DNA from 2 places in the Pseudomonas sp. H1_A03 genome. Region 1 is predicted to be linked to the other one. Evidence: riboswitches for the same ligand, from Rfam matches in the RefSeq annotation. Region 1 holds a riboswitch; the other holds the start of a gene.
What was found. Region 1 has a riboswitch for cobalamin ahead of cobO (cob(I)yrinic acid a,c-diamide adenosyltransferase). Riboswitches for the same ligand answer to the same signal wherever they lie in the genome.

Region 1 (7,616 bases):
ACATAGACCACGATTGAATTTGCAAATCGATGTGATAGAAGGCATAGTCTCGGCTTCTTTACATACCAGCCACGGTCGTGCCCATGCTAAATCGCTTCGCACCCCTCGTGCCTCTCGCACTCGTTACCCTGTTGTTTGGTTGCGCCTCCCACCCTCAACAGGTGGCAGAACAGCAAAAACCACAGGTTCAAAACCAGGCCAAATTTGTTGCTGCACAGTCTGCTTCTGTTTACGAAGAAGAGCTGGCAACTGAAAAAGAATTGGCCAATTTCTCCGGCAGCAAGCCTTACCAGCTTCCAGTTCTCGCCGACAGCATCCTCGAACGCGGCATGTCCCTGATCGGTACCCGTTACCGTTTCGGCGGTACTTCCGAAGCCGGTTTCGATTGCAGCGGTTTCATCGGCTACCTGTTTCGTGAAGAGGCGGGCATGAACCTGCCACGCTCCACTCGCGAAATGATCAACGTGAATGCACCGTTGGTCGCGCGCAACAACCTCAAGCCCGGTGATCTGCTTTTCTTTAGTACGGCTGGTCGTGGTCGCGTCAGCCATGCCGGTATCTACTTGGGCGATAACCAGTTTATCCACTCCAGCAGCCGTCGCAGTGGCGGTGTTCGAGTCGACAACCTGGGTGATAGCTACTGGAGCAAAACCTTCATCGAAGCCAAGCGCGCACTCGCCATGGCCCCGACGACGGTTACCGCTAGCAAGTAAACTTAAAGTGATACTTGAAGTTTGACGTGTAAGCGCTAGAATCCCTGGACATTGTTGTAATCCGTTCGCGCGAGCTTTGCTTGCGCGTTCTGGTTTTCAGCGTTCGGCAGCGAAAAGCCGCATCCAGACCAGGATTGTTCTGCACATGTCGACCTCGGCCCGCCTGATTCTTATTGTTTGCGCCGCGCTGCTCAGCGCCTGTGCAAGCCGCCCACCGCCGCCCGCGCCTGTCGCGGTGAAGCCTAAGCCGGTGTTCAACTATTCCACCCAGAATTTCTCGCCTGCGGCTGAAGATGTGCTCTTCCGCGCGCTGGGCCTGGTCGGCACGCCTTATCGTTGGGGCGGCAACACGCCGGACTCCGGGTTTGATTGCAGCGGTTTGATTGGTTTTGTGTTTCGCGACGCTGCCGGCATCTCATTGCCGCGTACTACGCGTGAACTGATCGTAATGCGCGCCCAGGACGTCAGCGAGCAGAACCTGCAGACCGGCGACCTGCTGTTCTTCGCCACCGGTGGTGGTTCACAGGTCAGCCACGCCGGGATCTACGTGGGGGAAGGGCGCTTTGTGCACGCGCCGCAAACGGGCGGTACGGTGAAGCTGGATACCTTGTCCAAGGCGTACTGGCAGAATGCGTACCTGAGTGCCAAGCGTGTGTTGCCGGCGAATCTGGCACGTAATCCCTAGCGGCAGCTACGAGCTGTCAGCTGCAAGAAGGCGCAATGCCTGCTTGCAGCTTCAAGCGTGAGGCTTGCTGCTCCGCTATCTAGCGGCCGACACCCGCCATACCTTATTCCCCACATCATCGGCCACCAGCAAATCCCCCTGCTGATCAATCACCACGCCCACCGGGCGGCCCATGGCTTTCTCGTCCTTATCGAGGAACCCCGTCAGCACGTCCACCGGCGGCCCTTTAGGCTGCCCACCCTCGAACGGCACGAAGATCACCTTGTAGCCACTGTGCGGCTTGCGATTCCACGAACCATGCTGGCCGATAAACGCGCCGTTACTGAACTGCGCAGGGAGTTTGCTGCCCTCGGCAAACGTCAGCCCCAGGGATGCGGTGTGCGGGCCTACCGCGTAATCCGGCGCGATCGCCTTGGCCACCAAGTCCAAATTCTGCGGATTGACCCGCACATCCACATGCTGCCCGTAGTAGCTGAACGGCCAGCCATAGAAGCCGCCATCCTTGACCGAGGTGATGTAGTCCGGCACCAGGTCGCTGCCGATTTCGTCACGCTCGTTGACTGCCGTCCACAACTTACCGCTCTGCGGCTCCCACGCCATACCGTTCGGGTTGCGCAGGCCGGAGGCGAAGATGCGGTGCTCGCCGCTGGCGCGATCGACTTCCCAGATCGCCGCCCGGCCTTCTTCCGCTTGCAGGCCGTTTTCACCGACGTTGCTATTGGAACCCACGCTCACGTACAGCTTGGTGCCGTCCTTGCTGGCCACCACGTTTTTCGTCCAGTGGTGGTTCAGAGGCCCGCCCGGCAGGTCGACGACGTTGGTGCCGGCTTGCTTGATCGCAGTGTCACCCGGTTGATAGGGGAAACGCAGCAGCTTGTCCGAGTCAGCGACGTACAGGTCGTTGCCGACCAGTGTCATGCCAAACGGCGAATTGAGATTCTCCAGGAATACCGTGCGCGTCTCCGCGACGCCGTCGTGGTCGGCGTCACGCAGTAGCGTGATGCGATTCGGGCTCGGCACCCCGGCGCCAGCGCGGCCCATGACTTTCTCCATGACCCAGCCACGAACGCCCTTGGCGTCATCCGGCTTGGGCGGCGCGTTGGTTTCCGCTACCAGCACATCGCCATTTGGTAGCACATACAGCCAGCGCGGATGGTCCAGGCCTTCGGCAAACGCCGCAACCTGGGTGCCGGCGGCGGCCGTTGGCTTCACGCCCTCGGGCCAACCGATGGCGGGGGCGATATTGACGGTGGGGATCAGGGTTTTGTTCGGTTCCGGCAACTTGGGCGAAGGCCCGGTACCGTCGGAGACCTGGAGGGTGGAGCTTTCACCGCAGGCGGCGAGGGTGCCGGCGACCAGGATGAGTAGGGCAAGTCTTGTTTTATGCATGGTGTTCTCCTTAATACCTGTAAGGGTAGAGGAGGTCGGCGGTGCGATGGTTCAAGTGCAAGGTCAGCTTTCATTGACGCTCCACCCCCAACCCACTAACCTTCGCGGCTTGTTCCAGGTGCTCTGTGACCAATGGGTCGACCGAGTGAAACAGGGAAGCCGGTGAGTGAGCGCACTTGTACACAGTGCTGCCGCGATTCCGGCGCTGCCCCCGCAACGGTAAATGAGTCAAGACGCTGCCTTTTGCCACTGTATCGCCAGCGATATGGGAAGGCGTAGCGTTGGCCTGCGCGCTCTCTATACGAGGGCAACGGCGCCACTCATGAGCCCGGAGACCGGCCTGTTACATCCAACAGCATCACGGTGGGCGATGCTTGGCTGTCTGTTTTTCTTTTTTCCTGCCCGCCGTTTTTGTCCAGCCCCAACGGAGAGCTGTCATGACCGATTCCCCCGACCGCGACGAACGCCACCTGGCGCGCATGCTGCGCAAAAAAGCCGTGATCGACGAACGCATTGCCAATTCCCCCAACGAGTGCGGCTTGCTGCTGGTGCTCACCGGCAACGGCAAAGGCAAGAGCAGCTCCGCGTTCGGCATGCTGGCCCGGGCCATGGGCCACGGCATGCAGTGCGGCGTGGTGCAGTTCATCAAGGGGCGTCACAGCACCGGTGAAGAGTTGTTCTTCCGCCGATTCCCCGAGCAAGTACGTTTCCACGTCATGGGCGAAGGCTTCACCTGGGAAACCCAGGATCGCCAACGTGACATCGCCGCGGCCGAAGCCGCCTGGGCTGTGTCCTGCGAACTGCTGCAAGACCCGAGCATCGGCATGGTCGTGCTGGATGAGCTGAACATCGCCCTCAAGCACGGCTACCTCGAACTGGACCAGGTGCTCAGTGACTTGCAGGCCCGCCCGCCGATGCAGCACGTGGTGGTCACCGGCCGTGGCGCCAAGCCTGAGTTGATCGAAATGGGTGACACCGTCACCGAAATGGGCATGCTCAAGCACGCGTTCCAGGCCGGTATCAAGGCACAGAAGGGCGTCGAACTTTGAATCAGCCCCGTCATTGCCCGGCCGTATTGATCGCCGCACCGGCGTCCGGCCAGGGCAAAACCACCGTCACCGCGGCGCTGGCCCGATTGCACCGCAACCTGGGTCGCAAGGTGCGCGTGTTCAAATGCGGCCCGGATTTCCTCGACCCGATGATCCACGAGCGCGCCAGCGGTGCGCCGGTGTATCAATTGGACATGTGGATGGTGGGCGAGCAGGAAAGTCGCCGCCTGCTGTGGGAAGCGGCGGGCGAGGCCGACTTGATCCTGATCGAAGGCGTGATGGGTTTGTTTGACGGCACCCCTTCCAGCGCCGACCTGGCGCGACACTTCGGCGTGCCGGTACTGGGCGTTATTGACGGCACGGCCATGGCCCAGACCTTTGGCGCCTTGGCCCTGGGCCTGGCGCGTTATCAGCCGGACTTGCCGTTCGCCGGGGTGCTGGCCAACCGCGTTGGCACGCTGCGTCATGCGCAATTGCTGGAAGGCAGCCTCACCGAAGGCCTGCGCTGGTACGGCGCGTTGTCCCGCGAGACCGGTATAGAGCTGCCTAGCCGTCACCTGGGCCTGGTGCAAGCCAGCGAACTGAATGACCTTGATGTGCGCCTTGACGCCGCCGCCCAAGCCTTGGGCAGCAGTTGCGAAGTGGCCTTGCCGCCGCCGGTGACCTTTGCTGCACCGGAAGTGATCGAGGCCGAGCCACTGCTCAAGGGCGTGTGTATTGCCGTGGCCCGCGACGAAGCCTTCGCTTTTACCTACGGCGCCAGTCTTGATCTGCTGCGGGCCATGGGCGCCGAGCTGAAGTTTTTCTCGCCCATTCACGATCGCGCATTGCCTGATGCCGACAGCCTCTACCTGCCCGGCGGTTACCCGGAACTGCACCACCAGGCGCTGTCGGAAAACACCCCAATGCTCGACGCGATCCGCGCTCACCATGCGGCCGGCAAACCCTTGCTCGCCGAATGCGGCGGCATGCTCTACCTGCTGGACTCGCTCACCGATGTCGACGGCACCCGCGCCGAACTGGTGGGCCTGTTGCAGGGCGATGCGGTGATGCAAAAGAAACTGGCGGCCCTGGCGCTGCAAAGCGTCGAGTTGCCGGAAGGCACACTGCGTGGTCACACCTATCACCATTCGCTGACCAGCACCGACTGGCAGCCGATTGCCAGGGGGTTGAGCCCCAATGGTGGGCGCGGGGCTGAGGCGGTTTACCGTCAGGGGCGGATGACGGCTTCTTACGTGCATTTTTATTTCCCGTCGAATCCAGCCGCTGTAGCCGCACTGTTTGCGCCAGACCGTGATGTCGCTATCGCAGGCAAGCCAGCTCCCACATCGACAGTGTTCACAGATCAAAATGTGGGAGGGGCGGTGCGACGATTCGACTTGCCCGCGAAGAGGCCATGACGGACAACGCCTTCCCCCAGGCCGACCGCGACGCCGTCTACCGCGCCATCGCCGAACGCCGTGACATGCGCCACTTCAGCGGCGGCGCTGTCGCCCCCGAATTGCTGCACCGTCTGCTCCAGGCCGCGCACCAGGCCCCCAGCGTCGGCCTGATGCAGCCCTGGCGCTTCATCCGCATCAGCGATCGCCAACTGCGTGGGCAGATTCAGCAGTTAGTAGAAGAGGAGCGCGTACGCACCGCCGAAGCCCTGGGCGAGCGCTCCGACGCGTTCATGAAGCTCAAGGTCGAAGGCATCCACGACTGCGCCGAAGTGCTGGTGGCGGCGCTGATGGATGACCGTGAGCGGCACATCTTCGGCCGTCGTACCTTGCCGGAAATGGACATGGCCTCGCTGTCCTGTGCCATCCAGAATCTGTGGCTGGCGGCTCGCGTCGAAGGCCTCGGCATGGGCTGGGTTTCGCTGTTCGAACCCCAGGCCCTGGCCGATCTGCTCGGTTTGCCGCCCGGCGCGAAACCCCTGGCCGTGTTGTGCCTGGGGCCGGTAACCGAGTTCTACCCGGCACCGATGTTGCAACTCGAAGGCTGGACCGAGCCTCGGCCGCTGAGTGACATGTTGTATGAGAATGTGTGGGGAGTGAGTCAATGAGTGTGGCCTTGCTGTGCGTCGCTGCAGTGGCGCTGGATGCGCTGCTGGGCGAACCCAGGCGCTGGCATCCGCTGGTGGCATTCGGCAATTTCGCCGGGCGCATCGAGCAACGTTTTAACTCCGGTGGCCGTGGCTGGCGCAGCCATGGCGTGACCGCTTGGTTTATCGCCGTAGTGCCGCTGACCCTGCTGGCCACGGCGTTGTCGTGGGCGCCGTATATCGGCTGGGTAGTGGAGATTCTGGCGCTGTATTGCGCCCTCGGCATGCGTAGCCTTGGCGAGCATGTGATCCCGGTGGCCCAGGCCCTGCGCAGCGATGACCTGGAGGCAGCCCGCAAGCGCGTCAGCTACTTGGTCAGCCGCCAGACCAGCGAACTGGACCGCACCGAAGTCGCCCGCGCCGCGACCGAATCGGTGCTGGAAAACGGCAGCGACGCAGTCTTCGCCGCGTTGTTCTGGTTTGTGGTGGCGGGCGTGCCGGGCGTGGTGCTTTATCGCCTGAGCAATACCCTCGACGCCATGTGGGGTTATCGCAACGAACGTTTTGAGCGCTTTGGTTGGGCCGCGGCAAAAATCGACGATGTGCTGAACTACATTCCGGCACGCTTGGTCGCCTTGACCTATGCCGTGCTCGGCAAGACCCGTCTGGCGCTCAAATGCTGGCGCACCCAAGGCCCGACCTGGGACAGCCCCAACGCCGGCCCGGTGATGGCTGCCGGTGCAGGCGCGCTGGGCGTTGAACTGGGCGGCGCGGCGATCTATCACGGTGAAGTGCACCAGCGCCCGCCGCTGGGCGAGGGCCCGGCGGCGGATGCGGACGCCATCGACCGGGGCTGGCAACTGGTGCAGCGCGGCGTATGGTTGTGGCTGCTGATCTTATGCGTCGGGGGGCAATTTTATGCTTGAGCACGGTGGCCGGCTGCGCAAGGCAGCGATTCAGTACGGAATTGCCGAAGCTGACTGGCTCGACCTGTCCAGCGGCCTGGCGCCCTGGCCCTGGGCGATCCCCGAGATCCCGCTGCGCGCCTGGGCGCGTCTGCCGGAAACCGATGACGGCCTGGAGCAGGCCGCCAGCGAGTATTACGGCGCAGCGCATCTGTTGCCAGTAGCTGGCTCCCAGGCGGCGATTCAGTTGCTGCCACGTCTGCGTCGCGCCGGCAAGGTCGGGGTATTGTCGCCGTGCTATGCCGAACACGCCGAAGCCTGGCGCCGTGCCGGTTACGTGGTGCGCGAAGTGCTGGAGCAGGAAGTCGACTTCTTTCTTGATGGCCTTGACGTGCTGGTGGTGGTCAACCCCAACAATCCCACCGGCCTGAGCCTGAACCCGCAACGCTTGTTGGACTGGCACTCGCGGCTGGCCCAGCGCGGCGGCTGGCTGGTGGTGGACGAAGCGTTCATGGACGTGACTCCGGAATTGAGCCTGGCGGGCCAGGCGCATCAGGTCGGCCTGATTGTGCTGCGCTCGTTCGGTAAATTCTTCGGCCTGGCCGGTGTGCGACTGGGCTTCGTACTGGCCGAACGCAAGCTGCTCAAGTTGCTGGCCGAGCAGGTTGGCCCTTGGGCGGTCAGCGGGCCGACGCGGGTACTGGGCCGAGTCTGCCTACGCGACACTGCCGGGCAGGCGCAGCAACGCGCGCGCTGCATCGAGGCGAGCCAGCGCTTGTTTACCGCGCTCGAGCGCCACGGCTTTCAACCTCAGGGCGGCTGCGCCTTGTTCCAGTGGCTGATCACGCC
Region 2 (7,616 bases), 1.7 Mb from region 1:
TTTGTCGGTGCCACTCACAAAGTCCATGATCTGGTCAGGGCGTTCCAGTGTGGAGTCGCTGACGTTGTCGTAGACAAAGGTATCTGCCCCCCTCCCCCCTGAGCCAATCAGCGCCCGCTCCCCCTTGAGCATGTTGTCTGCATGATTACCGATGATCACATCATGGCCAGAACCGCCGATTGCGTTCTCCAGCGTAACGCCTTTGGCGATAGAAACATTCCCCCGCAAGCCTCCAACATCGGAATAGGATTCAGGGTTGAGGTTGATAGTCTGGTTTTGGCGATACTTGGAACAATCCAACGTATCGTTACCGCCACCGTCCCACACGCAGAAGAGTGCCGTATCATTGGGATTATTGAGTTGATAATAGTCTCGACCCGAATTGGAGTTAAAACCGTAAGTGGTGTCTGAATTGCGCGTCCTGTAATTGGCACCATACAAACGCTGGGCAGCAGCAATATCACCCATCAATGGAGCAGCAGAGTAATTTTCTTTATGGTTCTGACCACCTTCGTGAGCGTCGAAGTAGCTCATGACAGTATGACCACGAGTATCCTGCGCATAAACGGCACTGCGAGCGTAACTGGGAGAGGTAGAATTAGAAGCGTCATAGTCTGCGGGGTGCGCAAGACCCAACGTATGGCCTATTTCATGGGTTAGTGTATATCGGCCATGATTATGAAGTGCAGGAGAAGTATTGGTGCCATAGTGGGGATTGATGAACACTTTACCGTCTTGGCCTGGGTACTGGCCAAAAGCAACCGCGGGGCCCTCGTTGTTGGAAAAAGCCAAGCGTCCTTCGCCACGGCCGGTACGTTCTTCGAACGACACATTCGCCACATCGGCCCAAGATTGCATGGACAGTCTGGCTTGGTTTTTCTGTGTAGTATTGAACTCTCTATCCCCTCTCGTCAATTTGTTGAATGAAAAGGAGATTGCCGTGACACCATCACCGTTTCTGTCAGCCCATTTCACATTTTCTCGAGTGAGCTGCTGAGCAACTTGATCCACGGTAAAGATCGGTTTGGCAAAGTTCCGCCTTATATGCGGGTCGGCGCTGCGCAACGTGGGATCTGAGGAACCGGCTCGCTGAAGGCCGGCGGACGGATTATAGGAAGGCTGCTGGCTATTAGTTATTTTCAAAATCACCACCATATTTAATTATTCGACGGAGATAAACCTCGATCACAAGCACAATTTGGAAAAAATCACTCAACCCGTTCCTGAATAACCCGGCAATCTTTAAAATCTGGAAATACAATAACTGGCAACGATAACAATTTAACATTACTCCACGGCATCTGGCCGCCCCAATGGCCGACTGAAAAAAAAGCAAAATTCAACTTAAACTCAAATATCTACACAATATATTTTTAGATTTCAGCAACAGGATGAACAACAGGCGAAACTTATGAAACACATGGGAGGATAAGCCCCTGCATCAGCCCGCCAATAGAAACTCCGGCGTCAGACATTTTCACCTCTCGTGCCATCAAGGCGGCGCAGTCCTCATTTGACGGGAGCGTTCTCTCCATGCTCTCCTACACATCTTGTTTCGGGTGCCCTTCACAGGGTGAAACGGGAAACCGGTGCGCCATAGATCTATGGCAAGTCCGGTGCTGCCCCCGCAACGGTAAGCGAGCGAAGCGTCAAATCCACTGTGCTGTGCATGGGAAGGAGATGCTTATCAGGCTGGGCTCTTTCAAGAGCCGCCCCTCGCAAGCCCGGAGACCGGCCCGAAAAATCAGATAACAAACCCGCGGTGGGCGGGCGCTGTTCAGAACCCTGCGTGCCTGGCTCGCGGGGTTTTCATGCGCTCGTTTCACCCTGACACCTGAAAGGGACGCGCCATGTCGATCATCAGCAGCACTTCGCACTCCGCCAGCAGCACCTCCACCTTGAGCCAACGCCTGACCGCCGCAATCGGCGCGTCGATCCTGGGCGCGTGCCTGGTGTATTTCGCCGGTTTCTCGCACATCGAGGCGGTGCATAACGCTGCCCACGATACCCGCCACAGCGCCGCGTTCCCGTGCCACTGAGACCTGCCGACATGATCAAGCGTATTGCGCAAACTGCAGGTTTCACCGGTCTTCTGGCTGCCCTGCTGCTGACCCTGCTGCAAAGCTTCTGGGTCGCCCCATTAATTCTGCAGGCGGAAACCTTTGAAAAGGCCCCGGCCGCGACTGAAGTGGTGCATGAGCACGCAGCCGGTAATGCCGCGCACACCCACGACGCCGAAGCCTGGGAACCGGAAGACGGCTGGCAGCGCGTATTGTCTACCACCGGCGGTAATCTGGTGGTGGCTGTCGGTTTCGCGCTGATGCTCGCCGGCCTCTATACCCTGCGCGCACCCACCCGCACTGCCCAGGGCCTGCTTTGGGGTTTGGCCGGCTACGCGACCTTCGTGTTGGCGCCGACAATGGGCCTACCGCCTGAGCTGCCAGGCACTGCTGCCGCTGATCTCGCACAACGGCAGATCTGGTGGGTGGGCACCGCCGCCTCCACCGCTGCGGGCATAGCGCTGATCGTGTTCGGCCGCAATTGGCTGCTCAAAGCGCTGGGCGTAGCGATTCTGGTCGTGCCACACGTGATCGGCGCGCCGCAGCCGGAAGTGCATTCGATGCTAGCCCCCGAAGCCTTGGAAGCGCAGTTCAAGATTGCTTCGCAGTTGACCAATGTCGCCTTCTGGCTGGCGCTGGGCCTGATCAGCGCCTGGCTGTTCCGCCGCAATCGTGATGATCAATACTCAGCATGATTTTAGTGGTCGGCCTGGGGTGCCAGCGGGGTTGTGACGTTCACACCCTGCGGGCCCTGCTCGACAGCGCCCTCGCCGAGGGCGGTATCGAGCTTCAACGGATCACCGCGCTGGCCAGTATCGACCGCAAGCGCGATGAACCTGGCCTTCAAGCCCTGGCCGATCTGTTGAACTTGCCATTCCAGTGTTTCGATGCTGATCAGTTGGCGGGTTATGCAGAACAGCTGAGCCACAAATCCGCGATCGCGTTTGCCCATACGGGCTGCTACGGCATTGCCGAAAGCGCCGCCCTGGCCCTGGCTGAATACCTCGCCAACGCCCCTGCTCGCCTGTTGATTAGCCGCAAGCAAACCGCCCAGGCCACCTTCGCATTGGCTTGCGCCGGCTGAAAACCTGATAATCGCCCGTTCCGATCATGAGCGTTGTTCATGCTCGTGCGTTTTTCCATAGGATATTCCCATGACCGTCTACTTCATCGGCGCAGGCCCCGGCGACCCGGAATTGATCACCGTCAAAGGCCAGCGGCTGATCCGCAGTTGCCCGGTGATCATCTATGCCGGCTCGCTGGTGCCGACGGCAGTGCTCAAAGGCCACCAGGCAGAACAGTTGGTCAACAGTGCCGAATTGCACCTTGAACAGATTATCGACCTGATCAAGACCGCCCATGCGAAAGGCCAGGACGTGGCACGCGTGCATTCTGGCGACCCAAGCCTGTATGGAGCGATTGGCGAGCAGATCCGCCATTTGCGTGAGCTGGGCATTCCATTCCAGATCATTCCCGGCGTCACCGCAGTGGCGGCTTGTGCAGCGTTGTTGGAAACCGAGCTGACCCTGCCGGACATCGCCCAGAGTGTGATCCTGACCCGTTATGCGGATAAAACCAGCATGCCCGCTGGCGAGGACTTTGACAGCCTGGCGCGACATGGCACCACCATGGCGATCCATCTGGGGGTCAATCACTTGGAGAAAATCGTCGCGCAACTGCTGCCGCACTATGGCGCAGATTGCCCGATTGCCGTGGTGCACCGCGCGACGTGGCCGGACCAGGATTGGGTCGTTGGGACGCTGAGCGATATTGCCGGGAAGGTGGCCGAGAAGGGATTTCGGCGGACGGCGTTGATTGTGGTGGGTCGGGTGTTGGGCAGTGACGGTTTTAGTGAGTCTTCGCTGTATCGCGCAGGGCATGCGCATCTTTACCGATCTTAACAAGCCAAATTAAATTAAAGATACAACATATTGATTTATATGAATAAACACTATTAAAACTGTGGGAGCGGGCTTGCTCGCTCCCACAGTTGATTTGTTTTGTTAGATAGGCATCTCAAGACATTGAATTTAAACAATAAAAAAACGGCGCTCACGGGGCGCCGTTTTTTGTCCGCAGTGAACACCTTACTCAGTAGTAGGCGTTTTCTTTCTGCGTGTGGTCGGTCACGTCACGTACACCCTTGAGCTCTGGGACACGCTCCAGCAGGGTGCGCTCGATGCCTTCGCGCAGGGTCACGTCCGCCTGGCCGCAGCCTTGGCAGCCGCCGCCAAACTTGAGCACGGCAATGCCGTCATCCACCACGTCGATCAGACTGACCTGGCCGCCGTGGCTGGCCAGGCCCGGGTTGATCTCGGTTTGCAGGTAGTAGTTGATACGCTCGTTCACCGGGCTATCAGCGTTGACGTTCGGCACCTTGGCGTTCGGCGCCTTGATGGTCAGTTGGCCGCCCATGCGATCGGTGGCGTAGTCGACCACGGCGTCGTCGAGGAAGGCTTCGCTGAAGGCGTCGATGTACGCGGTGAAGCTTTTCAGCCCCAGGGCGGTGTCTTCAGGCTTCTCTTCCCCTGGCTTGCAGTAGGCAATGCAAGTCTCGGCGTATTGGGTGCCGGGTTGGGTGATAAAGACGCGAATACCGATACCTGGGGTGTTCTGCTTGGACAGCAGGTCAGCCAGGTAATCGTGGGCGGCGTCGGTAATGGTTATGGCAGTCATGGAAACTCCTCACAGGCTTGCCGGCAGTTTACGCCAAATTATTACAGAGGTACAAAGTCCTAGTATTTTTGTCGGGAAAGGACTGCGGGATCATCAATGCCGAACCAACGCTTGAGCGTGCGATAGGTCGACTTTTCCAGCCATTGATAGCTCGCAAAGGCGCAAAGCGCTGTTAATACAATGCAAACAGGCAGCATCGCATAGGGATCTATTCCCGTACGCTTGACCACCCACAGCCCAGCGCACAGAACCAGCACGTGGATCAGATACACCGAGTAAGAGCAGTCCCCCATCAGTTTCAACACGCGTGAGCCATGGAAGTAAGGCTCCAGTGCCACGCAACTGATGACCAGGATCGCGCTGGGCACGCCCCACTCCAACGCACGGGGCACATCCGCCCCGTGATAAAACATCACACACGCCACCACAATCCCCAGCAACGGCACCCACGCCCTGACCCGGCAAAGGCCGCGGCGATACAGCATGCCGATGACGATACCCATAAGAAACTCCAGGACAATATCATTGCTGTAAAAACCGTCGGCCAAGTCCAGGGCGGGACCGATGAGGTAGCACACCAGGTACAACAGCACGGCCACCACCCACAACCGATAGTCCCCACGAACCCACAAGGCGACGGCGAACAGGCCATAGAACAGCATCTCGAAGTTCAGGGTCCAGCCGACATCCAGCAGCGGATAGACGCCGTAGCCTGCCGGGTGTTGGGCAGGGATAAAGAGCAACGACAGGAGCACATGGCCCAGCGCGAGTTGAACATCGGGGAACATCGAGGGCACAGCCAGGGTGAGCAGGGCCAGCAGCAAGGTATAGAACCAATACGCCGGCGCGATCCGTGCCACGCGCATGAGCATGAAACGCCAAGGTGTCAGGGCTTTGTCTGCGGTCGCAAGGAAGATCACCAGGCCGCTGATGACAAAGAACACATCCACCCCTGCGCCGCCTTTTTCGACGAACAGGTACTCCAGCGCGTTGTGCACCTCAAAGTTGAAAAACAGCTGCATAAAGTGATGACCCACCACCAGCCACGCAGCCAAGGCGCGAAGAAACTGCACTGAAATCAACATCATCGGACTACCTTTTAGAACCCCGCACAGTAGATATCCGATTACTTCAACGCCCGCCTGGAGAGATGACTGGATCAGTGCCTGTAGTTATAGGTTCTCATAACGGTTCATGTCCAACACACCCTCTTCCACGGGCGCGACTTCGTGGAGGTACTGCGACAGATCGTGGAAGTACTGCCAGAACAACGGATGACTGCGCCGCACGCCCCAGCGGTCGACGATCTTTTCGAAACGATTGGCATCTTTGGCCCGCTCCATTTCAGCCACGAACTCGGGCACTTCCTGGGCGGGGATATTGAACATGAAGTTCGGGTAACTGCTGAGTACGCCGGGGTAAAGGGTCAAGGTGTCGAGTCCCGGCTGGTAGCGATAGGCTTCGCCCAGCAAAAACGCGACATTACTGTGGGCACGGTTGCGCAGCAGGCTGTAGATCTCGCGCTTGCCGCTGGCAGTTTGAATGCGCAACATCGTGGCTTCGGGCAATTGATCGATCACCTTGAGCCCGGCGGCCGGGCGTGAGGTCAAGCGGCTCAACGCCTGCTCCGCATCCTGCAAAACCGGATCAATACCGCTGCGCGAGCAATACGCACTCACACATCGGTTAAACGGGTCCGGGCTGGCGTTCAAGCTGGCATAACGGGTCAACAACTGGTTGGCAAAGTCGCGCTTCGGGTCGTTTTCGTTCAGGTGCAAACCCGTGGGCTTGTCATCATCAATGGCCTCATAGTCCAGCCAGAGCTTGATCTTGCCGCTGTTCTGGTACCAGTCGTCGAGGAAGTCTTCGCGGGTATCGGCGGGCATCAGGCGCAGGAAGTTCTGCTCGGCGCCGTTACGGATCAGGTCGAAGTACAACCGGGTCTGGGCCTGGTGCGAGACATTGCCGAACACGTCGAAATTCACCGCCAATTGGTAATACGTGCGCTCCAGCAGCGGATAGTCGAACAGCCACATCGTCTGCGGCACATCGCCGATCAGGCCTTTGGTCACCGAGGCGCTGTCGAAGTGGCGGAAAATGCTCAGCAAGGCATCATCATTGCCCGCCCACAGGCTCGACCAGCTTGGCGGCGGCAGGTCAGCATAGCTGTCACGGCGCAGGGCCTCGTATTCATTGCGTTTGTCGCGGTAGGCCCGCCACAGGCTGAGCACGCTGCCCACATCGTCATTCTGTCCCGGCATGGCCAGTAATGGCGTGGCCTGGCCGCGATAGCGCGCATCGGTGATGTAGAGGTCGTGGTCCGGGTCCTGGAACAGGGTCCAGAAGTTATCGCGAATCACATCCGTGGCAATCTGCCCACGGCACACCGGCCCACGAATGAACGTGCGCACGAAGTATTCGGCGTTATCCAGCATGAACTGGTAACGCGCCTTGGCGGGGATGGCCTCGAAGGTTTCGAATGGATTGGCGCGACGGGCTGGGCCGTAGCCCGGCAAGGCGCTGACCTGCCAGTCGCCGGCGTAGAACAGCGCCTTGATGCGCGCCATTTTCGCAGCACTGAAGGGGTAAGTGATGTGGGTTTTGTGCACGATCACGCCCTGCACTGGCCACAGGCGGTAATACACCTGGGTACCGGGGTCATCGTTGGGGCGACGGGTATTGATCAGATCAATCGGCTGCCCGCTCGGGGTGCGCGACCGCACCCACTGGAAGAAATGCCCCGGCTCGCCATGCTCGAAGTAAATATGCGCCAGGTACAAATGCTCGAATAACCAGCGTGCCACCAAGCTTTCGCGGGCGCCCGGCTTGTTGAACAGGTTCTCCCACTGCTGCACCTGCGAGGCTTCGCTGGCACTCGGC

Region 2: another riboswitch for cobalamin. It lies ahead of AB4O35_RS18905 (CbtB domain-containing protein); the one in region 1 lies ahead of cobO (cob(I)yrinic acid a,c-diamide adenosyltransferase).

Annotation. Positions count from the first base shown of each region.
Region 1 is NZ_CP162829.1:5,716,413-5,724,028, reverse strand. Features, by position in the region: gene AB4O35_RS26445 (C40 family peptidase) at 84-713, shown strand; gene AB4O35_RS26440 (C40 family peptidase) at 859-1,398, shown strand; gene AB4O35_RS26435 (PQQ-dependent sugar dehydrogenase) at 1,474-2,787, opposite strand; cobalamin riboswitch at 2,887-3,145, shown strand; gene cobO (cob(I)yrinic acid a,c-diamide adenosyltransferase) at 3,225-3,836, shown strand; gene AB4O35_RS26425 (cobyrinate a,c-diamide synthase) at 3,833-5,236, shown strand; gene bluB (5,6-dimethylbenzimidazole synthase) at 5,233-5,883, shown strand; gene cbiB (adenosylcobinamide-phosphate synthase CbiB) at 5,880-6,788, shown strand; gene cobD (threonine-phosphate decarboxylase CobD) at 6,781-7,616, shown strand, end outside.
Region 2 is NZ_CP162829.1:4,041,807-4,049,422, reverse strand. Features, by position in the region: gene AB4O35_RS18910 (M10 family metallopeptidase C-terminal domain-containing protein) at 1-1,155, opposite strand, end outside; cobalamin riboswitch at 1,541-1,754, shown strand; gene AB4O35_RS18905 (CbtB domain-containing protein) at 1,851-2,039, shown strand; gene AB4O35_RS18900 (CbtA family protein) at 2,051-2,755, shown strand; gene AB4O35_RS18895 (cobalamin biosynthesis protein) at 2,752-3,144, shown strand; gene cobM (precorrin-4 C(11)-methyltransferase) at 3,215-3,961, shown strand; gene nfuA (Fe-S biogenesis protein NfuA) at 4,152-4,736, opposite strand; gene AB4O35_RS18880 (acyltransferase family protein) at 4,796-5,821, opposite strand; gene AB4O35_RS18875 (fatty acid cis/trans isomerase) at 5,909-7,616, opposite strand, start outside.